DNA from 3 places in the Streptomyces sp. NPDC050546 genome. Region 2 is predicted to be linked to each of the others. Evidence: riboswitches for the same ligand, from Rfam matches in the RefSeq annotation. Region 2 holds a riboswitch; each other region holds the start of a gene.

Region 1 (7,597 bases), on a different contig from region 2:
CGGCATCGTCGCCAAGCTGATCCACCGCCACCCGCATGTCTTCGGCGAGGAGACGGCCACCACCCCCGAGGAGGTCAAGGAGCACTGGCTGCGCACCAAGGCGGTCGAGAAGCAGCGCACCTCCGTCACCGAGGGCATCCCCCTCGGCCAGCCCGGCCTGGCCCTCGCCGCCAAGCTGGCCTCCCGGGCCCGCACAGCGAACCTGGACATACCCCTCCCACCCGTCGAAGGCATCGGCTACGACCTCCTGGCCCTGGCGGTCCGCGCCGAGTCGGAGGGCGTGGACCCGGAGGCGGCCCTGAGAGCGGCGGCCCGCGCCTACCGGGACGCGATCAGGGAGACCGAGGGCTGAGCGGACCGAGGCAGGGCAGCCCCGGAAGGCCGGATACGGTCGAGGAGTGACCGACCAGCACCGGCCCAGCCCGCCCGCCGCTCCCGACCTCTTCACCTGGGAGTTCGCGAGCAACCCCTACCCCGCCTACGCCTGGCTCCGTGAGCACGCCCCCGTGCACCGGACCAAGCTCCCCAGCGGCGTCGAGGCCTGGCTGGTCACGCGGTACGCCGACGCCAAGCAGACCCTCGCCGACAACCGGCTCTCCAAGAACCCGGCACATCATCACGAACCCGCGCACGCCAAGGGCAAGACCGGTATCCCCGGTGAGCGCAAGGCCGAGTTGATGACGCATCTGCTCAACATCGATCCGCCGGACCACACCCGGCTGCGGCGGCTCGTATCCAAGGCGTTCACGCCCCGCCGGGTCTCCGAGTTCGAGCAGCGGGTGCAGGAGCTCACCGACGGTCTCATCGACGGGTTCGCGGAGCAGGGGTCCGCCGACCTGATCCACGAGTTCGCCTTCCCGCTCCCCATCTACGCCATCTGCGACCTGCTCGGCGTCCCCCGCGAGGACCAGGACGACTTCCGGGACTGGGCGGGCATGATGATCCGTCACCAGGGCGGGCCCCGGGGCGGCGTGGCGCGGTCCGTGAAGAAGATGCGCGGCTATCTCGCCGACCTCATCCACCGCAAGCGGGAGGCGCTCCCCGCCGAACCGGCCCCCGGCGAGGACCTCATCTCCGGTCTCATCCGCGCCTCCGACCACGGCGAGCACCTCACCGAGAACGAGGCCGCCGCCATGGCCTTCATCCTGCTGTTCGCCGGTTTCGAGACGACCGTGAACCTGATCGGCAACGGCACCTACGCCCTGCTCACCCACCCCGAGCAGCGCACCCGGCTCCAGGCGTCCCTCGGCGCCGGGGAGAGAGGCCTCCTGGAGACCGGCGTCGAGGAACTCCTGCGCTTCGACGGACCCGTCGAACTCGCCACCTGGCGCTTCGCCACACAGCCCCTCACGATCGGCGGTCGGCACATCGAGGCCGGTGACCCCGTCCTCGTCGTCCTGGCCGCCGCCGACCGGGACCCGGAGCGGTTCGCCGATCCGGACGTGCTCGACCTCGCCCGCCGCGACAACCAGCACCTCGGTTACGGGCATGGCATCCACTACTGCCTCGGCGCCCCGCTCGCCCGCCTGGAGGGCCAGACCGCCCTCGCCACGCTCCTCACCCGTCTCCCGGACCTGAGGCTCGCGGCCGACCCCGCCGAGCTGAGGTGGCGCGGCGGCCTGATCATGCGCGGGCTGCGCACCCTGCCGGTGGAGTTCACGCCCGCGCCCAAAGGTGACACGCCGTCAGGGTTGTGATCTTCACGTGATCTACGCGGCATTAACTTGTGACAAGTGATCGTCTGCCTATACGTTCACCCATCATCAGCGCGACCCAGGAGAACCTGCGCCGCGCAGGTCACTGCTGTCTTCGCGAAAGGTCTCCGTATGCTCTCCGGGAACGGTCGGCACCGTCGCCCCCGCCAGGCTCCGGCACTCCTCCTCGCGGCCGGAGTGACCGGCTCCGCCATCGCGATCCCGCTCCTCGGGGCCTCCGGCGCCAGCGCCGCCGACGGCACGACCTGGGACCGGGTCGCGGACTGCGAGACCGGCGGTGCCTGGAGCCAGAACAGTGGCAACGGGTACTTCGGCGGCCTGCAGTTGTCGCAGGAGGACTGGGAGAACCACGGCGGCCTCGACTACGCCCCGAGCGCCGACCTGGCCAGCCGTTCCCAGCAGATAGCCGTGGCCGAGAGAATCCTCGCCGACCAGGGAGCCGGCGCCTGGCGCACCTGCGGACTGCTCTCCGGCCTCGAGCAGGACAAGAAGTCATCCGATTCAAGCGACTCATCCGATTCTTCGGATTCGTCCGGATTGCTCGACTCTCTCGGCTCATCCCCTTCCCCGTCCGACTCGCCGTCCTCCGGCGCGCCGTCGACTTCGCAGGACGAAGGCTCCAAGTCCGACAAGTCGCCCGAATCCGGGGACTCCACCGCGCAGGACCAGGAGCCCGGCAGCTCCCCGTCGGCCACGCCCGAGGGTGGCAAGTCCGACAACTCACGGCAGGGCGACGAATCTTCGGCCCCCGCCGAGACCGGAACGGACACCGGCTCCGGCCGTCACCGCGGCCCCAGCGCCGACGAAACCCGCACGCCCGAGAGCGGCCGTACGGACGAGTCCACCGGCCGTCACGCCTCGCGCGGCGACGAGGGCTCCGACGACGCGTCCGACGGTGCCTACATCGTGGGTATCGGCGACAGCCTCTGGTCCATCGCCGACTCCCTTGACATCAGCGGCGGATGGCACGAGCTCTACGACGGCAACAAGAAGGCCGTCGGTGCCGACCCGAACCTCATCCGCCCCGGTGAGAAGCTCACCGTAGAGGGCGAAGCGGACGGGAAGTAGCTGTTCGGGCAGTGCGGAAACGGGGGCGGAAGTCGCCCCGAAACCGTGCGAGTTCGCGTCATGTTTCGCGGCGAATGTCCCGTTTGATGCCCGTGAGAGATAGATCTCAGAAGCCCTGATCGTCTTTGAAATTCGGCGGATCGCGTGGCTACGGTCGGGACCGCTCGTCACCACGAGCCCCGGCTGCCGCAACGCCGAATCCTGCCAGCGGCCGCACGGGAACAGTCGTCGCGTCAAGCGCCGTAGGCAGGAGCGGGGGACCCAAGGTAGGTGCCCGACCGGCCAGTTGCGCCGGAAGGGCTTGGGGTGAAGCCGTGTCCCGGGAGGGACGCGGCCGGGCAACTCAACCGGCCCGAACCCGACAGCTCACCTCGCAGGCGTCGGTGAGGGGATCCTTCCATGCTGTTTTCCAGCAAGGGCAAGCACCGCCGTCCGTCCAAGGCCAGCCGTGCCATCGCCGTCGCCGGTGTCACCGGCGCCGCTGTCGCCGCCCCGCTGATGGCCGCCGGCGGCGCTTCCGCCGCCACCGCCTCGGAGTGGGACGCCGTCGCCCAGTGCGAGGCCGGGGGCAACTGGTCCATCAACACCGGCAACGGCTACTACGGCGGTCTGCAGTTCTCCGCCTCCACCTGGTCCGGCTACGGCGGCACCAAGTACGCCGCCACCGCCGACCAGGCCACCAAGGAGCAGCAGATCGAGATCGGCGAGAAGGTCCTCGCGGGCCAGGGCAAGGGTGCCTGGCCGGTCTGCGGCAAGGGCCTGTCGAACGCCAGCGGCGGTGGCTCCTCCTCGGACGACTCCGGCGACTCCGGCAGCTCCTCGCAGCAGAGCGAGCAGAGCACCGAGTCCCGCGAGACCCAGCAGCAGCCGGCCTCCCGCTCCGACGAGCGCCCGGCCGCGAAGAAGACCGTCACCACCCCGACCGGCGAGAAGGTCAAGAAGGGCGACGGCGAGTACAAGGTCGTCAAGGGCGACACCCTCAGCTCGATCGCGTCGGACAAGAAGGTCGAGGGCGGCTGGGAGAAGCTGTTCCAGCTGAACAAGGACATCGTCGAGGACGCCAACCTCATCTACCCGGGCCAGCAGCTGCACCTGAAGTAAGCAGCGGCCCTCCGCCCCTCAGGGGGCGGCCCCCGTCCCCACGGGCTCCCCGCTCCGGTGCGTCTTCCCCCCGTACGCACCGGGGCGGGGTTTTTTCTGCCCGGTTTTTCCACAACCGTCTTTGTTCCGTTCGGAAACAATTTACGCTCGGTTCTGTCCATGGGGTGGGCGACCCGGTGGCCGATCGGCCGGAGCCGGTTAGGCTCATGTCGCGAGCCACCACGGCCCGCACCTCGCCGGGTCCCCGCGACCCGCGTACCCGCGTCACATAAGAAGGAGATGCTCGTGCCGTCCATCGACGTCGTCGTAGCCCGGGAAATCCTGGACTCCCGAGGCAACCCCACGGTCGAGGTCGAGGTCGGCCTCGACGACGGCAGCACCGGTCGTGCCGCCGTTCCGTCCGGCGCCTCCACGGGCGCCTTCGAGGCCATCGAGCTGCGCGACGGCGACTCGAACCGCTACCTCGGCAAGGGTGTGGAGAAGGCCGTCCTCGCGGTCATCGAGCAGATCGGCCCGGAGCTCGTCGGCTACGACGCCACCGAGCAGCGCCTGATCGACCAGGCCATGTTCGACCTGGACGCCACCGACAACAAGGGCTCCCTCGGCGCCAACGCCATCCTCGGCGTCTCCCTCGCCGTCGCCCACGCCGCCTCCGAGGCCAGCGACCTGCCGCTGTTCCGCTACCTGGGCGGCCCGAACGCGCACCTGCTGCCGGTGCCGATGATGAACATCCTGAATGGCGGCTCGCACGCCGACTCCAACGTGGACATCCAGGAGTTCATGATCGCCCCGATCGGCGCGGAGTCCTTCTCCGAGGCCCTGCGCTGGGGCGCCGAGGTCTACCACACGCTGAAGAAGGTCCTGAAGAGCAAGGGCCTGGCCACCGGCCTCGGCGACGAGGGCGGCTTCGCCCCGAACCTCGGCTCCAACCGCGAGGCCCTCGACCTCATCCTCGAGGCGATCAAGGAGGCCGGCTACACGCCCGGCGAGCAGATCGCCCTCGCCCTCGACGTGGCCGCGTCCGAGTTCTACAAGGACGGCGCCTACACCTTCGAGGGCAAGACGCGCTCCGCCGCCGAGATGACCGAGTACTACGCCGAGCTCGTCGACGCGTACCCGCTCGTCTCCATCGAGGACCCGCTGTTCGAGGACGACTGGGACGGCTGGAAGGTCCTCACCGAGAAGCTCGGCGACAAGGTCCAGATCGTCGGCGACGACCTGTTCGTCACCAACCCCGAGCGCCTCGCCCGCGGCATCGACGAGAACGCCGCCAACGCCCTGCTGGTCAAGGTCAACCAGATCGGTTCGCTGACCGAGACCCTGGACGCCGTCGAGCTGGCCCAGCGCAACGGCTTCAAGTGCATGATGTCCCACCGCTCCGGCGAGACCGAGGACGTCACCATCGCCGACCTGGCCGTCGCCACCAACTGCGGCCAGATCAAGACCGGTGCCCCGGCCCGCTCCGAGCGTGTCGCCAAGTACAACCAGCTGCTGCGCATCGAGGAGATCCTCGACGACGCGGCGGTCTACGCCGGCCGCAGCGCCTTCCCGCGCTTCAAGGGCTGACCCGGGTGACCCGTTAAGGGTCAAGCCTGAGCCAGTCGTACGTACGTCCCCGTACTCGGTCCCGTACCGTGTCCGGGGACGTACGCGCGTTGGACGGTGGAGCGGGAGAGCGGGGAGACCATGGCCGTGAAGGACCGGGACCGTTTCTCCACCGCGACCAGGATCCGGCTGCTCGGCGAGCAGACCGCGGCCCGGGTCTACCGCTCCCAGACCCGGCGCCAGGCCCGCCGCTCCCGGCTGACCGGCCGGGCCGCGCTGCTCGCCCTGGTGATGTGCACGCTGATCGTGGCGCTGGCCTACCCGATGCGGGAGTACGTCTCCCAGCGCGCCGAGATCGACGACCTCCAGCGCGAACAGCAGCAGGCCCGACAGCGTGTCGAACGGCTGCGCGACCAGAAGGCGCGCTGGCAGGACGACGCGTACGCGGAGCAGCAGATCCGGCAGCGGTTGCACTACGTCATGCCGGGGGAGACGGGATTCATCGTGGTCGACCCGCACGCGGCGCGGCAGTCGCACGCCGTGCTCGGGACGGCCGACCGCCCCTGGTACGCGAACGTGTGGGACGGCGTCGACAAGTCCGACGCCTCCGCCCGGTGAACCCGAGGACCAGCCGGCCACCGACTCGAAGATCTGACACTCGAATACCTGACTCAAAGAAAGACAGCCTGAAGACAGTCATGGAAACGCCCCCGCCGACCACCCCGCGCACCGAGCCCACCGACGCCGACGTCGAGGCCTTCAAGCAGCAGCTCGGTCGGCCCCCGCGCGGTCTGCGCGCGATCGCGCACCGGTGCCCGTGCGGGCAGCCCGACGTCGTCGAGACGGCACCCCGGCTGCCGGACGGGACGCCGTTCCCGACGCTGTACTACCTGACGTGCCCGCGCGCCGCCTCGGCCATCGGCACGCTGGAGGCGAACGGCGTGATGAAGGAGATGACCGAGCGGCTGGCCTCGGACCCGGAGCTGGCGGCGGCCTACCGGGCGGCGCACGAGGACTACATCAGGCGCCGGGACGAGATCGAGGAGCTGAAGAACTTCCCCAGCGCCGGCGGCATGCCGGACCGGGTGAAGTGCCTGCACGTGCTCGTGGGCCACTCGCTGGCCGCGGGGCCCGGGGTGAACCCGCTCGGCGACGAGGCGATCGAGATGCTCCCGGAGTGGTGGCGCAAGGGCCCGTGTGTGACGGGCGTGACGACCGATGAGGAGGCCGCCCAGTGACCCGTGTCGCCGCCGTGGACTGCGGTACGAACTCCATCCGGCTCCTGGTCGCGGACGCCACTGTGTCCGACAGCGCCTCCGGCGCGGGCGCCACCGGCGAGTTGACCGACCTGGACCGCCGGATGACCATCGTGCGGCTCGGGCAGGGCGTCGACCGCACCGGCCGGCTCGCCCCCGAGGCGCTGCGGCGGACCTTCGCGGCGTGCCGCGAGTACGCCGGGATCATCAAGGAGCACGGGGCGGAGCGGCTGCGGTTCGTGGCGACCTCCGCCTCCCGGGACGCCGAGAACCGCGACGAGTTCGTACGCGGCGTGCTGGACATCCTGGGCGTCGAGCCCGAGGTGATCTCCGGGGACCAGGAGGCCGAGTTCTCCTTCACCGGCGCCACCAGGGAGCTCGCCGGGGGAGACCACCTCCCGAAGCCCTACCTCGTCGTGGACATCGGCGGCGGCTCGACCGAGTTCGTCGTCGGCGACGACCATGTCCGGGCGGCCCGCTCGGTGGACATCGGCTGCGTCCGGATGACCGAGCGTCACCTGGTCCGGGACGGCGTGGTGAGCGACCCGCCGTCGAAGGAGCAGATCGCGGCGATGCGGGCGGACATCGAGGCCGCCCTCGACCTCGCCGAGGAGACGGTCCCGCTGCGCGAGGCCCGCACCCTGGTGGGCCTGGCCGGCTCCGTGACGACCGTGTCGGCGATCGCCCAGGAGCTGCCCGAGTACGACTCGGCCGCCATCCACCACTCCCGGGTCTCCCACGACCGGGTCCGCGAGATCACCGAGTGGCTGCTGCGCTCCACCCACGCCGAGCGCGCGGCCGTGCCCTCCATGCACCCGGGCCGGGTCGACGTGATCGGCGCGGGGGCTCTCGTACTGCTGTCGATCATGGAGCGGATCGGCGCCGAGGAGGTCGTGGTGAGCGAGCACGACA
Region 2 (7,597 bases):
TCGTCTTCGGCCCGTCGCGGTACGGCGCGACCCGCGCGCCCGCCCCCGCCAGCCAGCCCTCGACATCGGCGACGGTGTGGGTGCGCCGGACGATGAGCCGCGCGATGCGGTACCGCTCGTCGTGGTCGGAGCTGAGCGCGTGCCGTACGGCGGTCGCCGTCTCGTAGCCGGCCCGGGCCGACATGGTCCGCACCCGCGGGCTGTTGTAGCCGTGCGGATAGGCCAGGTGGCGGACCTCGTGGCCGAGGGCGTCCTCCAGCACGGCCTTCGACGTGCGCAGTTCGTACGCCAGGTCCTTGCCGGACAGGGTGTCGAGCTGTGCGTGGGTGACGGTGTGACTGCCGATCTCCATGCCGGAACGTTCCAGCTCCGCCGCCCGGTCCAGCGTCATCATCGGGGCGGGCGGCAGCAGACTGCGGCCGCCCGGGGTGATGGCGCCGGTGGTGAGATAGGCGGTGGCGGGCAGCCCGCGTCCGGCCAGCGTCTCGGCGGTCGGGCCGGGCAGATCGGCGAAGCCGTCGTCGAAGGTGAGCAGCACGGGCCGGGGCGGCAGCGGCGCCCGCCCGGCCAGATGGTCGGCGATCGTGCTGATCGTGACCGGCGTACGGCCGCTGTCGGCGAGGGCGTCGAGGTGGGACGCGAACTGCCGTGGCGTGACGGTGAACTCGGCGATCCAGCCGGGCGGGTCGTCCATCACGGCGTGGTACAGGAAGACCGGGATGGCCGGGGTCCCCGAGGGCGATATCGGCCCCTCACCACGCGTGCGTGCCGACGTCCTCATCTCGCCCCCCGAAGCGTCCCCCGAACCTTCGCGCCGACCGTCGCGCGCAGCGCCCGCCGCGCCCGCACATAGCCGACAGGCCCGTACAGCATCCCCCTGCGCTGCAACCGCGACAGCCGCCGCGGCCAGGGATGCGTCCGCACATCGTGGTCACCCGGCGCCCCGCCCCCCTCCGTCTCGCGTACGGCCGTCAGCGTCCGGGCGTGGGCGAGGCCGCGGGGCAGCCGCGCGAGGAACGCCGGCAGCAGCGCGGGACGGTTCACCAGCACCGCGGTCAGATAGGCGGTGAGCCCGGCGCCGTAGCCGTACGCCTGGGTCTCCAGGTCCCGCCAGGTCTCCCGGTGGTGGTGCCACACCAGTGCGGACGGCGTGTAGCGCAGCCGGTGGCCCTGGGCCAGGACACGGACGAAGCCGTAGAGGTCGTCGCCGCCCCGGGCGGCCGTACCGGCACCGGTGGCCGGGTCGAAACCGCCGACGGAACGCAGCACCTCCGTACGGAAGGCCATGTTGGCGCCGGAGCCGAACCGCCCCGCCGTGAACGGGAACAGTGGTTCGTCGCCCGGCGGACGCGCCGGGTCGTACGTCCTTGGAGTGAAGCCCTTCGCGAAGCCGCCGTGGCTCTCCAGCAGCACCTGGGCCGGGGTCGTCAGCCGCGCGGGCAGGATCAGCCCGGTGGCGCAGCCGAGTCCGGCGTCGGCGGTGAAGGGCGCGGTCAGTTCGGTCAGCCAGCGCGGGTCGGCGACCACGTCGTCGTCGGTGAAGGCGACCACCTCGCCCCGTACGGCAGCGAGGCCCGCGTTGTGCGCGACCGCGAGGCCGGGCACCCGCTCGCACACGTACCGCACGCGCTCGGCGTACTTCCGCTCGATCAGCTCCCGCGTCTCGTCCGTCACGGGCGCGTTGTCGACCACGACGATCTCGAACCGCGGATGGTCCTGCGCCAGCAGCGAGTCCAGAGCACGGGCCAGTTGCCCGGCCCGCTCCCGGGTCGCGACCACGACACTGGTGTACGGAGGCTCACGGAGCTCACCGGGCTCACCGAACTCACCGGCTTCCGCGCGTGCGGAAAGAAGGGGCGCACACTCCGCCCGCGCCCGCGCCTCCAGCACAACCCGCGCGTCCGCCCCCTCCGGCACCCGCCCGAGCAGCGTGCCCACGGGCCGGCCGCCCCTGCGGACCAGCACGAACACCTCGCCGTGCGTCACCGGCGGGCTCCCCGGACCGGGTCTGAGCACCGCCTCGTCACTGTCGTCACCGTCGCGGCCGTCGAGATCCAGCTCAGCGACCTGCACCGCCCCGATGTCCAGGAACCGCCGTATCTCCTCCCGCGCACGCGCCGAACGAGCCATGCGCCCTCACCCCCCACTCGTGTCGGTACGAACTCGTGCTCAGGTATGAACTCGTGCTCGGGTATGAACTCGTGCTCAGGTACGGCGCAGCCGAGCCGCGCCCTTCAGGGTCCGCGCGGCCAGCGCCGCGAGCCGCGGCCTGGCGCGGACGAAACTGTGCGCGCGGCGCGCCGGCTCGCGGCTCAGCCAGTGCAGTGCCGCGCCCGCCCCCGGCCGCGTCACCGCACCCTCGTAGACGGGCAGTTCGCCGGTCTTCAGCGCGTCCTTGTACTCCGCCGCGCCCCGCCCCAGGTCGAGCATGCCGATGCCCTCGGCGGCGGCCGCCTCCGCCATGCGCAGATGGAGCACCAGGCCCGGCGAGTACTTCGCGAACTCCGGGTCGTAGGCCGGGAACCAGCAGGCCAGGACGGATGCCGAGCGCAGTCCGAAGTGGGCGGCGACGGGCCGTTCCCCGGCGTACAGCACGGACAGTGTGCCGCTGCACTCCGGTGCCCGGGTCCGGGCCAGCCGTCCCACGAGGCGGGTGATCCACTCCCGTGCGAAGCGGTCCTGCCGGCCCGTCCTGCGGTACTGCGCCGACTTCCACTCCATGAGGGTGCGCAGCGCGGCCGGGTCGCGTTCGTCGAACACGAACCGCGGCTCGCCGGCCTGCCGGCCCAGCCTGCGCTCCTTGGCCAGGGTGGTCTTCAGGAACTTCGGCGACTGCGCGCGCAGCACCGACTCGTACGTCTCGTAGCCCTTCTCCACGTCGATGACGTAGGTGGCGTGCTCCTCGGCCGCGTACCGGACGAACAGCCGCTGCTCGGCCTCCAGGTTGTCGAAGGCGAAGCTCGACACCGAGCAGGCCCGCAGGAGCCGGCCCGTGTCCAGGTCGAGGCCCGGCCGCAGGATCGCCCCCTGCGCGTCCGAGACGCCCAGCCCGATCGCCCGGCCCTGGCCCAACGGGCCCCGTTCATGGGGCAGGAAGCCGACCGGCTCCAGCCCCTCGTACACCACCGCGACCCGGGCCCGCGGCCTCACCAGGCCGACGGCTTCGGTGAACTCCGGTTCCATGAAAGGGTTGCGTGGTGCCTCGGAAGCAGCGCGCAGTGCGCGCCAGCGCTCCCTTTCCCCTTCGCCGAGCTCCCCGGGCCCAGCCACGCGAATGCGCCCACTGCTCAACCTGACCCCCCGATCAAGTCCCCCCTGGACACTTGGAAGGTACCGCCCGAGACGGCCTCGCCGGTAGGTAGCGGACCATGTTGTTGCCAACTGGTACAGAGGCCTTCAACCGGGCAATCGGTGTCCCCGGCGCGATGAAACGAAGGGCCGCGCTGTCCGTATTCTCAGATCATGGCCGCACCCATCGCATATTCACTCATCGCCACCGACCTGGACGGAACGCTGCTGCGCGGCGACGACACCCTCTCCGACCGGTCGCTCGCCGTGCTCGCTCGGGTGGCGGAGGCCGGTGCCCAGCACCTCGTCGTGACGGGCCGGCCGGCGCCGCGTGTGCGACCGCTCCTCGACGACCTCCGCTGCACGGGGCTCGCGGTGTGCGGGCAGGGCGCGCAGGTGTACGACGCCGGCGCGGACCGGCTGCTGTGGTCCATCACCCTGGACCGGGAACTGGCGGAGACCGCGCTCGGCAAGATCGAGGCCGAGGTGGGGCAGGTGTACGCCGCGGTCGACCAGGACGGGGTCGACGGGCTCACGCTCATCGAGCCGGGCTATCTCATGCCGCACCCGACCCTGCCGGCCGTACGGGTCGACCGGCGCGACGACCTGTGGGGCGAGCCGATCAGCAAGGTGCTGCTGCGCCATCCCTACCTGACGGACGACGAGTTGGCGGCGACGGCCCGTTCGGTGGTCGGCTCACTGGCGACGGTGACGATGTCGGGGCCCGGCACGGTCGAGCTCCAGCCGTGCGGCGTCACCAAGGCGACGGGCCTGGCACTGGCCGCCGAGCATCTGGGGCTGCGGCCGGCGGACACCATCGCCTTCGGCGACATGCCCAACGACATCCCGATGTTCGACTGGGCCGCCCACGGCGTCGCGATGGCGAACGCCCATCCCGAACTCAAGGCCGTGGCCGACGAGATCACCCTGTCGAACGAGGACGACGGCATCGCCGTCGTCCTCGAGCGACTGCTGGGCGGGACGGCTCAGTACGGGCCGTTGACGTTGTCGATCGAGCCGTAGCGGTCGGCCGCGTAGTTGCAGGCCGCCGTGATGTTGGCGACCGGGTCGTACGGGTCCCACGACGTGCCGTCCACGTGGTAGGCCTGGAAGGTCGGGTCGATGGTCTGGAGCAGGCCCTTGGACGGGGTGCCCTTGACCGCGTTGGAGTCCCAGTTGTTGATCGCCTGGGGGTTGCCGGACGACTCGCGCATGACGTTGCGGTGGATGCCGTCGTACGACCCCGGAATGCCCTTCTGCGCCATGATGTCCAGCGCCTCGCGGATCCACCCGTCGAGGTTGTCGGCGTAGGTCTTGGCGGAGGCCTGGGTGGCCTTGGCGACGTCACCGGCGGGCTTCGCGGCAGGCTTGGCGGACGACTTGGTCGCCTTCTTCGGGGCGGCGGCCGCCTTGGTCGTCGACACCTTCAGCTTCAGACCCGGGTGGATCAGCTTCGGGTTGTCGCCGATGGCGGAGCGGTTGTCCTTGTAGAGCTTCTTCCAGCCGCCCGAGACGTCGTACTTGTCCGCGATGCGGTAGAGCGTGTCGCCCTTGGTCACGGTGTACGTGAGCGACTTGGCGGGCTTGACCGCCTGGGGCTCTGCGGCGCTCGCGTGCGTCGCGCCGAGGAGCGGGAGGGTCAGTGCCGCTCCGCCGGTGCCGGCGATCGCGATACCTCGGGAGAGCGGGTTGGTTCTGGGGCGACGGTGCTTGCCTCGTCCGGCCATGGCGAAATTCCTCTCCGGCGCCTGCGAGGTGAGCTGTCGGGTTCGGGCCGGGAGGTGCCCGGCCGCGTACGGCGGTGTACTGCCGTGCGCGGCTTCACCCCGAGCCGTGCCGCTGTGCGGACCGGCGACTTACCTGGGTCCCCCGCTCCTGCCCTGCGTGAGTGAGTCGGTTCGTGTGGGGGTCCGGGCGGCGGCAGGATTCGGCGTCCGCCGGACAGGCCGGGAACGTATGCGAGAGCACATGTCGGGAACAAGCGCCGGAGTCACATATTGCGCGGTTGACCTTGGTCGGGGGTGTTTGGCCCGCTTGATCCTTTGCGAGAGCCAAGGCTCAACTGGCGTTCGGCCGAAGGGGGTACGGGGTGATGTCGGGGTGGCGCGACGCAGGGGTTAACGTGATTCAACTCACTGATCACAAGACTGTGGGGCAATTACCGCCAAAGGGGATTTGCTCAATCGTCATGGCAAATCGTGAATATCTCACTATCGGCTGGTAAGTCGACAAATGTCTGTTCTTATGGCCCGATCGAAAACATAACGGTCGTGATCAGATACCACCCGGCCTGTAACCATGGGCGCTGGCGGTGATCGAAACGTGACCGGATACGCTGACTCGAGTGATGGCAGCGACCTATCGACAATCCGCGTAATCACCGGCAGACACAGCAGACAGGAGACCCCTCGTGACCGACGTCGGGCCGTTCGGGCTGAGCGTGCGGGACCAGGCTCTGGAAGCCGATGTCCAGGCCGGGTTGGCGGCTGTCGAGGAAGGCTTGTTCGAGGCCACCAAGAGTGAGGTGCCCTTCATCACGGAGGCCGCGCAGCACCTGGTGCGGGCCGGCGGCAAGCGGTTCCGTCCGTTGCTCGTGATGCTCTCCGCCCAGTTCGGCGACCCGTACGCGCCCGGGATCGTGCCGTCGGCCGTCGTCGTGGAGCTCACCCACCTCGCCACGCTGTACCACGACGACGTGATGGACGAGGCGACGGTGCGCCGCGGGGTCGCGAGCGCGAACACCCGCTGGGACAACTCCGTCGCGGTCCTCACCGGCGACTTCCTCTTCGCCCGTGCCTCGCACACCCTGGCCGACCTCGGCCCGGAGGCGGTGCGGGTGCAGGCCGAGGCGTTCGAACGGCTGGTGACCGGGCAGATCCTGGAGACGGCCGGACCCCAGGACGGCCGCGACCCCGTCGAGCACTACCTGGACGTGCTGGGCGGCAAGACCGGTTCGCTGGTGGCGGTGTCGTGCCGGTTCGGCGCGATGATGTCCGGCGCCGACGAGACGACCGTGGACGTGCTGACCCAGTACGGCGAGCGGCTCGGCGTCGCCTTCCAGCTCGCGGACGACGTCCTGGACATCGCCTCCGACTCGCACGAGTCCGGCAAGACGCCCGGCACCGATCTGCGCGAGGGCATCCCCACGATGCCGGTGCTGCGGCTGCGCGAGCGGGCGGCCCGGCTCGGGCTCGCGGACGACATCGCCCTGTGCGAGCTGCTGGGCTCCGACCTCACCGACGACGAACGGCACGCCGAGGCCCTGCGCCTGCTGCGCGCCCACCCGGCGCTGGAACAGGCCCGGAAGGACACCGTCCGCTACGCCGAGGACGCCCGCTCGGCGCTGGCCCCCCTGCCCGAGTGCGCCGCGAAGACGGCACTCGTGGAGCTGTGCGACGCGGTCGTGCACCGGGCCGGCTAGCCGGCCCTTCCCCGTGCGTCCCCTACGGGTCGGGGGAGAAGCCGCCCCTCCGTGTCATACCCCAGCAGTACGTGGAGTTGAGTCCGGGGTCTGACGTATCTCCCTGGCCGATTTGGTCAGATGGAAACCACGGAAAACACCAAACCTCACCTGTTCGGGTGAGAATGGCGGCTCAGGGACGAGTGCGTGGACGACACGGACAGCCGCCGCCGACCACGGAGGTAGGGCACACATGGCACCGTACACATCCGACGACAGCACGACCGCCGGGGAGGTCGACGAGCAGCGTTCCGGACGGCGCAAGGCCGCCCGCTACGTCGTACCGGTCACGGTGATGGGGGTGGCGGCCGCGACGATCGGGCTGGTCCCCGCGCTCGCCGACTCCGGTGACCCCGACCTCCCGAAGATCACCGCACAGCAGCTCATCGAGAAGATCGCCAAGTCGGACGTCCAGCAGCTGTCCGGCACCGTCAAGATCAGCACGGACCTCGGTCTTCCGGACCTCGGCGGCCTGGAGAGCAGCCTGATGTCCGGCGCCGCGAGCCAGGGCGAGGGCGGCTCCTCCGCCGACCCGACCGCCAAGCTCACGGAACTGGCCTCCGGCACGCACACCCTGCGCGTCGCGGCCGACGGCCCGGACAAGCAGAAGCTGTCGCTGCTGGAGAACGCCGCCGAGTACAGCATCGTCCACAACGGCAAGGACGTCTGGGCCTACGACAGCAAGTCCAACGAGGTCCACCACGGCACGGCCGCCGAGAGCGGCAAGGAGAAGGGCAGGGACCAGCAGCCGCCGGCCACGCCGAAGGACTTCGCCGAGGAGGCCCTCAAGGCCGCCGACGACACGACCTCCGTGACCGTGGACGGCACCGCCCAGGTCGCCGGCCGGGA
Region 3 (7,597 bases), 210 kb from region 2:
CGTGACTGATACCGGCGTAGTAGAAGACCAGGTCGCCGGGGAGGAGTTCGGAGCGGGCGACGCGGCGGCCGGCTGCGATCTGGGAGTACGTCGTGCGGGGCAGCGAGACGCCCGCGGAGCGGTACGCGGCCTGGACGAGGCCCGAGCAGTCGAAGGCGTTCGGGCCGGTCGCGCCCCAGACGTAGGGGCTGCCGAGCTTCTGGTAGGCGTAGGAGACGGCGGCGGCCGCGCGGGCGTTGGGCGCCTGCGCGGCGGCGGAACCGGGGGCCGCCAGAGCGTCGCGGGCGTCCGTCGAGGAGCGTGAGGCGCGGTTCGCGCCCGGTCCTTCGCCCAGGTCGGCACGTTCCTGCGCGGTGAGCCGGGACAGCAGGTGCCGTGCGGAGCCCAGCTTGCCGGTGATCGTCTTCTTGTGCCGCTTCAGCTCCGTCTGCCGCGACTTCAGGGACGTCAGCTCGATGTGGGCGGCCCCGCGCAGCTGCTCGATCTCCCGGAGCTGCTTGCGGACGCCCGCGACGGCGGACTTCTGCCGGTTGCCGGCCCGCTCGACGAACTCGGCGTTCTCCAGGTACCGGTCGGGGTCGTCGGACAGGGCGAGCCGGAGGGCGGGGTCGATGCCGCCGTCCCGGTACTGAGCGGCGGCGACCGAGCCCAGGGCGTCGCGGGCCGAGTTGAGCCGTTCCTCCTTGCGGGCCGCCTGGTCCTGGAGCTTCTTGAGCCGCTCTCCGGCGGCGTCGGCCTTCTCCTTCGCGCCGTTGTACTTCTCGGTGGCGACCTCCGCCTCCTGGTACAGCTTGTCCACCTCGGCCTTGACCTGGCCGGGGGTGAGCTGCGGTTCGGCGTGTCCGGTTCCGTCGAAACCCGTCGCGGTCGCCGCGCCGGCGAGCGCGATCGTGGCGGCCGTACGGGCCGTGTTGCCGCTCGCGGTGCGCTGTCGGGGCTTGCGGTGCGCTGCCACCTTGGGAGCCACGTCCTTTCCTGCGACCGCCCGGTGCGTGCGACGGCCGCCGTGGGGAGCGGACGGGCGGCCTGCGCGTCCGGCGGCGGCCCGCACAGGGGAAGCGGGCCGCCGCCGGACTTCTGGCGGTGGTGCCCGACTGCCGCCCCTGGCCCGGGCGGCGGTGGGGAGCCGGTCACCTGGAGGAGGACGTTAAACCTCGCCATGGCGGGCCCGTGGCCGGTGCGCGGAACTGTCCCGAGAGGACCGACGGTGACCGTATGCGACCGCGATCCCGCCGGGGCGCCGTCGCCTTAACTCAGCGTGATGACCGATGCGTCGATTTCATGGGTGAGTGTCGGTGATCGGGTGCTATGGGGCGCATATATGCAGCGGTGGGCCGGTGTCGGGCGGATCGGGCCCCCTGATTAGGCTCCGGCCTCATGGACGTACTCATCCACCTCTTCGTCGGCCTCCACATCATCGGCATAGCCTCGCTTCTGGGCGGCTTTCTCACCCAGATGAAGGCGATGGGCGAGGGCACCGCCCGCTACACCCCGGCGATGCTGCACGGCGCGCTGACGATGCTGGCCACCGGTGTGATCCTGGTCGGCCTCAACCAGGCCGACGACCAGTCCGTGAACAACATCAAGATCGGCGTGAAGCTGGCCCTGCTGATCGTGATCCTCGGCCTGGTCTACGTGAAACGGGACGACGAGAAGGTGGACAAGGGCCTGTTCGGGCTGGTCGGCCTGCTGACCACGGTGAACGTCTTCATCGCCGTGCTCTGGACCTGACCCGGCGGCCGGGCGGCGCACCGGAGCGGGCCGAGGCGGCCGTCCAGGCGGCGGCCACGAGCCACCCGGCCACCGCGATCCACAGCAGAGCCTCCCCGAAGCCGTCCAGCCAGGAGACGTCGAGGGCGACGGCGACGGCCAGTGCCGCCGTCCCCGTCTTGGCCCAGGTGAACACGGTCGCCCAGCGGCGGACGTCATGGCGGGGCCGGGGCCACAGGAACTCGGCGGCGAGCAGGACGGCGTAGCAGACCAGTGCGAGGACGAGCAGCACGACGGTCACGGTGCGCAGGACGTCCCGGTCGTCCTCGTTCCACAGGTACAGACGCGCGCTGTCGGCGCTGATCAGCCGCGCCCCGGCGAGCGCCGAGAGGGCGAGCGCCCCGCCCGCGAGCCAGTGATCGCCGGTCCCCTCGGACACCTGCCGCACATCGAAACGGACCAGGGCGAGGACGTACAGCACCAGTCCCAGCCAGAACAGCACCAGCGCCGCGTGCGCCAGCCAGTCCGCCGACTCGGCCGCGGCCAGCGTGGCGCCGAGCACGGCGAGCCCCTGTGTGGCCATGCAGCGCGCGAACACCGTCCCGGGCCTGCGCCGCTCCCCGCCCTGCGGGACGAGGACGAGCGGCACCGGCCAGAGCAGCACGGCGAGCACCAGCAGCATGACGGCCAGAGCCTGGGAGCCGGCCGCCGAGAAGGCGGTCCCCAGGACGGCCGTCGCCGCCACGGTGGTCAGGGCAGCCGTCGTCACGCTCTCGAGGACACCCGGCCTGCGCGTGTACGCCCGCCACCTGGTCCCGGCCCGCAGCAGCCGCAGGGTGAAGTCCGCGGCGAACATCAGCCAGGCCGCGCAGGCCAGAACCAGGGCGATGCGTGAGAGGACCTCGTACCCCGCCAGCTCAAGACCGACCGACAGGGTGCCGGTCGCCAGCACGGCGGCACTGGCCGCCGGAGCACGCTGCGCCCACCAGGCGACTGAGGGGGAGGGGCCGGGCATGGGGCCGATGCTAAGAGGCCCCGCGCGCGTTACGGGCAGGCCACGCGCGCGGGGTCACAAAAACCTGCGAGACCGGTCAGGCCGGCCGCACCACGCTGTGGATCGACGACTCGCCGTCGTAGTAGATCGACTCCTCGCGCACGTACGTGCCGGGCTTCGGAGCGTGGATCATCATGCCGTTGCCGATGTAGATGCCGACGTGGGTGACATCGTCGTAGAAGAAGACCAGGTCACCGGGCTGAGCGTCGGCCAGCGGGACCGTGGTGCCGGCGTTGACCTGGTCGTACGTCGTGCGCGGCAGGGTCACCCCGGCGGCCTTCCAGGCGGCCTGGGTGAGCCCGGAGCAGTCGTAGGAGCCGGGGCCGGTGGCGCCCCAGACGTACGGCTTGCCGATCTGGGCGCGGGCGAAGGCGAGTGCCTTCTCGGCCTTGGTGGCGTACGAGGAGTCGGGCGCGGTGGACGACGAGGACGAGCCCGTCGACGAGGAGGAGCCGCTGTCCTGCTGCTGGGCGGCCTCCTGCTGCGCGGCTTCCCGCTCCTTCTGCTGCTCGGCCTGCTGCCGGGCCAGCTCGGCGGCCTTGCGGGCGGCCTCCTCCTGCTTCTCCTTCTCGATCGCCGCGAGCCGCGCCTTCTCCTCGGCGGTCAGCTTCGACAGCAGCTCGCGCGCGTCGGCGAGCTTCCTCTGGACGGTCGCCTTGGCCGTCTTCAGGTCGCCCTGTGACTCGGTGAGCGTCTCGAGGCTCTCGGCGGCCTCCCGACGCTTCTCCATCGTCTCTGACTGCTGGGTGACGTAGTCGTCGACCGCCACCTTCTGACGGCCGGTCATCCGGTCCATCAACTGGGTCTGGTCGAAGTAGTCCTGCGGGGTGTCCGCGAGCAGGAACGTCGCCGTGTCCGGGGCGGAGGCGCCGGTGCGGTACTGGGCGGCGGCGAAGGTGCCCAGTTCCTCCCGCGCCTCGTTCAGCTTCTGGGTGCGCTCGGCGACGTCGTCGAGGAGGGTGTCGACGCGCTTGCGCTGCTTGGCGGTCTTCTCCTTGGCTCCGTTGTACTTCTCGGTCGCGGATCCCGCCTGACGGTAGAGGTCGTCTACCTTCTTCTCGACTTCCTCAAGGCTGGGCTTGTCGTCGGCCTCTGGGGCGGCGTTGGCCGACTGGGACAGCAGGGCCACGGAGGTGAGGGCCGCCGTCGCGAGGGCGGGGGTCCGTATGCCTGCAACGCGCGAACCCGTAGGACGCGACTTGCGGTGCGACGCCAAGGGAGGCGACTCCTTCCATGCTCCGCCTACCGGGTTAGCTGTCGGGTTCGGGCGGGTGGTTCGGAAGGGTTGCCCTACGGCCGTCTCCGGAAAGGGAGTCGGGCCGATTCACCCCGGGGTCTCGGTTGGGTCCCCGGCTCTGGCTGCCGCTGCGGCACGCCGGACTCGGCGGAGGCCACGCGGCCCGGCGACGTTCGCCGGTGGGGGTCGTGTGACCTCCTCGCACGGTAGCCAACTCGTGTGGCCCTTGTGAAGGTTGATGGGTGATATGCCCGATACATTTCCGTGACCTTGCTCATGAGTATCGCCGAGAGTGATCAATCGAGGGGGGTTGGTCACCATTCGGGAGTAATCGTGAAGGCCGTAGCGGCCTGTGATCACGCACACCTGGAGGGTGACAGGGGGCACTTTCGGCGATGTTCTCAGGGCGGCGGCGGGCTGTCAGTGGGGCGCCCTAGACTCGGAGAGCGATGAGCAGCCTCTTTGACGACAGCTTCCTGGCGGACCTCCAGGCCCAGCGGGGCCCCGCGGACGAGCCCCCGCCGCCGCCCGAGGACGATCACGGACCGGAGTCGGTCCCGGACGATCTGTTCGGTGGGAAGTTCGACGTGCCGCCGGACCGCGACGCCTACTACCGGGACGGTGCCGCGCGCCCGCCGGTGGATGCCGCCGCGCTCCTGGAGGGGCTGAACGACAACCAGCGCGCCGCCGTCACACACTCCGGCTCCCCGCTGCTCATCGTGGCCGGCGCCGGCTCCGGCAAGACCCGCGTGCTCACGCACCGCATCGCCCACCTGCTCGCCGAGCGGGACGCCCACCCGGGCCAGATCCTCGCCATCACCTTCACCAACAAGGCCGCCGGCGAGATGAAGGAGCGCGTCGAGCAGCTCGTCGGCCCGCGCGCGAACGCCATGTGGGTGATGACCTTCCACAGCGCCTGCGTACGCATCCTGCGCCGGGAGAGCAAGAAGCTCGGCTTCACATCGAGCTTCTCGATCTACGACGCCGCCGACTCCAAGCGCCTGATGGCCCTGGTCTGCCGCGACCTGGACCTCGACCCCAAGCGCTTCCCGCCGAAGTCCTTCAGCGCCAAGATCAGCAATCTCAAGAACGAGCTGATCGACGAGGAGGACTTCGCGGCCCAGGCCGGCGACGGCTTCGAGAAGACCCTCGCCCAGGCCTACGCGATGTACCAGTCGCGGCTGCGCGAGGCGAACGCCCTCGACTTCGACGACCTGATCATGACGACGGTCAACCTGCTGCGCGCCTTCCCGGACGTCGCCGAGCACTACCGCCGCCGCTTCCGCCACGTCCTCGTGGACGAGTACCAGGACACCAACCACGCCCAGTACGCCCTCGTCCGGGAGCTCGTGGGCACCTCCGAGCACCCCGTCGACGTACCGCCCAGCGCGGACGACCTGCCGCCCGCCGAGCTGTGCGTGGTGGGTGACGCCGACCAGTCGATCTACGCCTTCCGCGGCGCGACGATCCGCAACATCCTCCAGTTCGAGGAGGACTACCCGGACGCGACGACGATCCTGCTGGAGCAGAACTACCGCTCCACACAGACGATCCTGAGCGCGGCCAACGCGGTCATCGAGCGCAACGAGTCCCGCCGCCCCAAGAACCTGTGGACCAACGCGGGCACGGGCGCGCAGATCACCGGCTATGTAGCCGACACCGAGCACGACGAGGCGCAGTTCGTCGCCGACGAGATAGACCGTCTCACCGACGCGGGCGAGGCGAAGGCGGGCGACGTCGCCGTCTTCTACCGCACCAACGCCCAGTCCCGTGTCTTCGAAGAGATCTTCATCCGCGTCGGCCTGCCCTACAAGGTCGTCGGCGGCGTCCGCTTCTACGAGCGCAAGGAGGTCCGGGACGTCCTGGCCTACCTGCGTGTGCTGGCCAACCCGGAGGACTCGGTGCCGCTGCGCCGGATCCTCAACGTGCCCAAGCGGGGCATCGGCGACCGCGCCGAGGCGATGATCGACGCCCTCTCCCAGCGGGAGAAGATCAGCTTCCCGCAGGCGCTCAAGCGCGTCGACGAGGCGTACGGCATGGCCGCGCGCTCCACCAACGCCGTCAAGCGGTTCAACACGCTGATGGAGGACCTCCGTACGGTCGTCGAGTCCGGCGCCGGGCCCGCCACGGTGCTGGAGGCGATCCTGGAGCGCACCGGATACCTCGCCGAGCTACAGGCCTCCACCGACCCGCAGGACGAGACCCGGATCGAGAACCTCCAGGAACTCGCCGCCGTCGCCATGGAGTTCGAGCAGGAGCGCGGCGAGGACGAGCAGGGCACCCTGGCCGACTTCCTGGAGAAGGTCGCGCTGGTCGCCGACTCCGACCAGATCCCCGACGAGGAGGACGGCGACGGTGTCATCACGCTGATGACCCTGCACACCGCCAAGGGCCTGGAGTTCCCGGTCGTCTTCCTGACCGGCATGGAGGACGGCGTCTTCCCGCACATGCGCGCCCTCGGCCAGACCAAGGAGCTGGAGGAGGAGCGGCGTCTGGCATACGTGGGCATCACGCGTGCGCGAGAACGGCTGTATCTGACGCGCTCCACCCTGCGCAGCGCCTGGGGCCAGCCGTCGTACAACCCGCCCTCCCGGTTCCTGGAGGAGATCCCGCCGACCCACCTGGAGTGGAAGCGGACCGGTGCGACCGCGCCGGCGTCCTCCGGGCCGGTCTCCGCCGTGGCGGCCTCACTGTCGTCGTCCCGTTCGCGTTCGTCCGCGTCGGGCGCCTCCGGCTTTGCCACCCGCCGCACCTCCGAGAAGCCGGTGGTGTCGCTTGCGGTCGGGGACCGGGTCACGCACGACCAGTTCGGGCTCGGGACCGTCGTGGCGGTCAAGGGCACGGGCGGGAACGCCGAGGCGAGCATCGACTTCGGGGACACCAAGCCGAAGCGGCTGCTGCTGCGGTACGCGCCGGTGGAGAAGCTGTAGCCCCGGGCCGCGGTAGTCCTGCGAGGTGAGCATCCGCCGGCCGGACGACACTGTTGGCGAACCCTGGGGCTGAACGTGACGTCGGCCTACGCTCTTCTGCCAGCGGCAGAACATCGGCCGGACCGGGCTCGACGATCACTACAGTCCAGCCTCATGACGACGATTACGACGCGTACGGTCGAGTACCCGGCCGACGGCTTGACGATGATCGGGCACCTCGCGCTCCCGGCAGGTGTCGACCGCCGGCCCGCGGTGCTGCTCGGACCAGAGGGCATGGGGCTCAGCGACGTCGAGCGCCGCCGGGCCGATGCTCTCGCCGAGCTGGGATATGTAGCGCTGGCCTTCGACCTTCACGGCGGACGCTATTTGGGCGACCCCGAGGAGATGCTGGCCCGTTGCATGCCACTGCTCGCTGATCCCGACCGGATGCGGCGCATCGGCCACGCGGCACTCGACGAGTTGCGCACCGAGCCCCGGACCGACCCCGACCGGATCGCCGCCATCGGCTACGGCACCGGGGGCGCCATCGCGCTGGAACTCGGGCGAGGCGGCGTCAACCTGCGCGCGATCGGGACAGTCAACGCGACCATCACGGGCCGACCGGGCGAGGCGGCGCACATCCGCTGCCCGGTGTGGGCCGGGGTCGGATCGGAAGACCCGATCATG

Evidence for each region. Region 2 has a riboswitch for cyclic di-AMP ahead of ACIBK5_RS11970 (LysM peptidoglycan-binding domain-containing protein). Riboswitches for the same ligand answer to the same signal wherever they lie in the genome.
Region 1: another riboswitch for cyclic di-AMP. It lies ahead of ACIBK5_RS10440 (transglycosylase family protein); the one in region 2 lies ahead of ACIBK5_RS11970 (LysM peptidoglycan-binding domain-containing protein).
Region 3: another riboswitch for cyclic di-AMP. It lies ahead of ACIBK5_RS13000 (NlpC/P60 family protein); the one in region 2 lies ahead of ACIBK5_RS11970 (LysM peptidoglycan-binding domain-containing protein).

The regions. Positions count from the first base shown of each region.
Region 1 covers NZ_JBITGX010000003.1:519,988-527,584, forward strand. The annotation lists gene ACIBK5_RS10425 (nucleoside triphosphate pyrophosphohydrolase) at 1-352, shown strand, start outside; gene ACIBK5_RS10430 (cytochrome P450) at 399-1,697, shown strand; gene ACIBK5_RS10435 (transglycosylase family protein) at 1,827-2,783, shown strand; cyclic di-AMP (ydaO/yuaA leader) riboswitch at 3,012-3,178, shown strand; gene ACIBK5_RS10440 (transglycosylase family protein) at 3,183-3,884, shown strand; gene eno (phosphopyruvate hydratase) at 4,170-5,450, shown strand; gene ACIBK5_RS10450 (septum formation initiator family protein) at 5,571-6,047, shown strand; gene ACIBK5_RS10455 (DUF501 domain-containing protein) at 6,128-6,667, shown strand; gene ACIBK5_RS10460 (exopolyphosphatase) at 6,664-7,597, shown strand, end outside.
Region 2 covers NZ_JBITGX010000004.1:221,504-229,100, forward strand. The annotation lists gene ACIBK5_RS11950 (polysaccharide deacetylase family protein) at 1-694, opposite strand, end outside; gene ACIBK5_RS11955 (glycosyltransferase) at 778-2,130, opposite strand; gene ACIBK5_RS11960 (GNAT family N-acetyltransferase) at 2,206-3,291, opposite strand; gene ACIBK5_RS11965 (HAD family hydrolase) at 3,463-4,311, shown strand; gene ACIBK5_RS11970 (LysM peptidoglycan-binding domain-containing protein) at 4,275-5,015, opposite strand; cyclic di-AMP (ydaO/yuaA leader) riboswitch at 5,021-5,197, opposite strand; gene ACIBK5_RS11975 (polyprenyl synthetase family protein) at 5,699-6,709, shown strand; gene ACIBK5_RS11980 (outer membrane lipoprotein carrier protein LolA) at 6,942-7,597, shown strand, end outside.
Region 3 covers NZ_JBITGX010000004.1:428,122-435,718, forward strand. The annotation lists gene ACIBK5_RS12985 (NlpC/P60 family protein) at 1-955, opposite strand, end outside; gene ACIBK5_RS12990 (hypothetical protein) at 1,378-1,731, shown strand; gene ACIBK5_RS12995 (hypothetical protein) at 1,709-2,725, opposite strand; gene ACIBK5_RS13000 (NlpC/P60 family protein) at 2,802-3,980, opposite strand; cyclic di-AMP (ydaO/yuaA leader) riboswitch at 3,989-4,147, opposite strand; gene pcrA (DNA helicase PcrA) at 4,451-6,931, shown strand; gene ACIBK5_RS13010 (dienelactone hydrolase family protein) at 7,085-7,597, shown strand, end outside.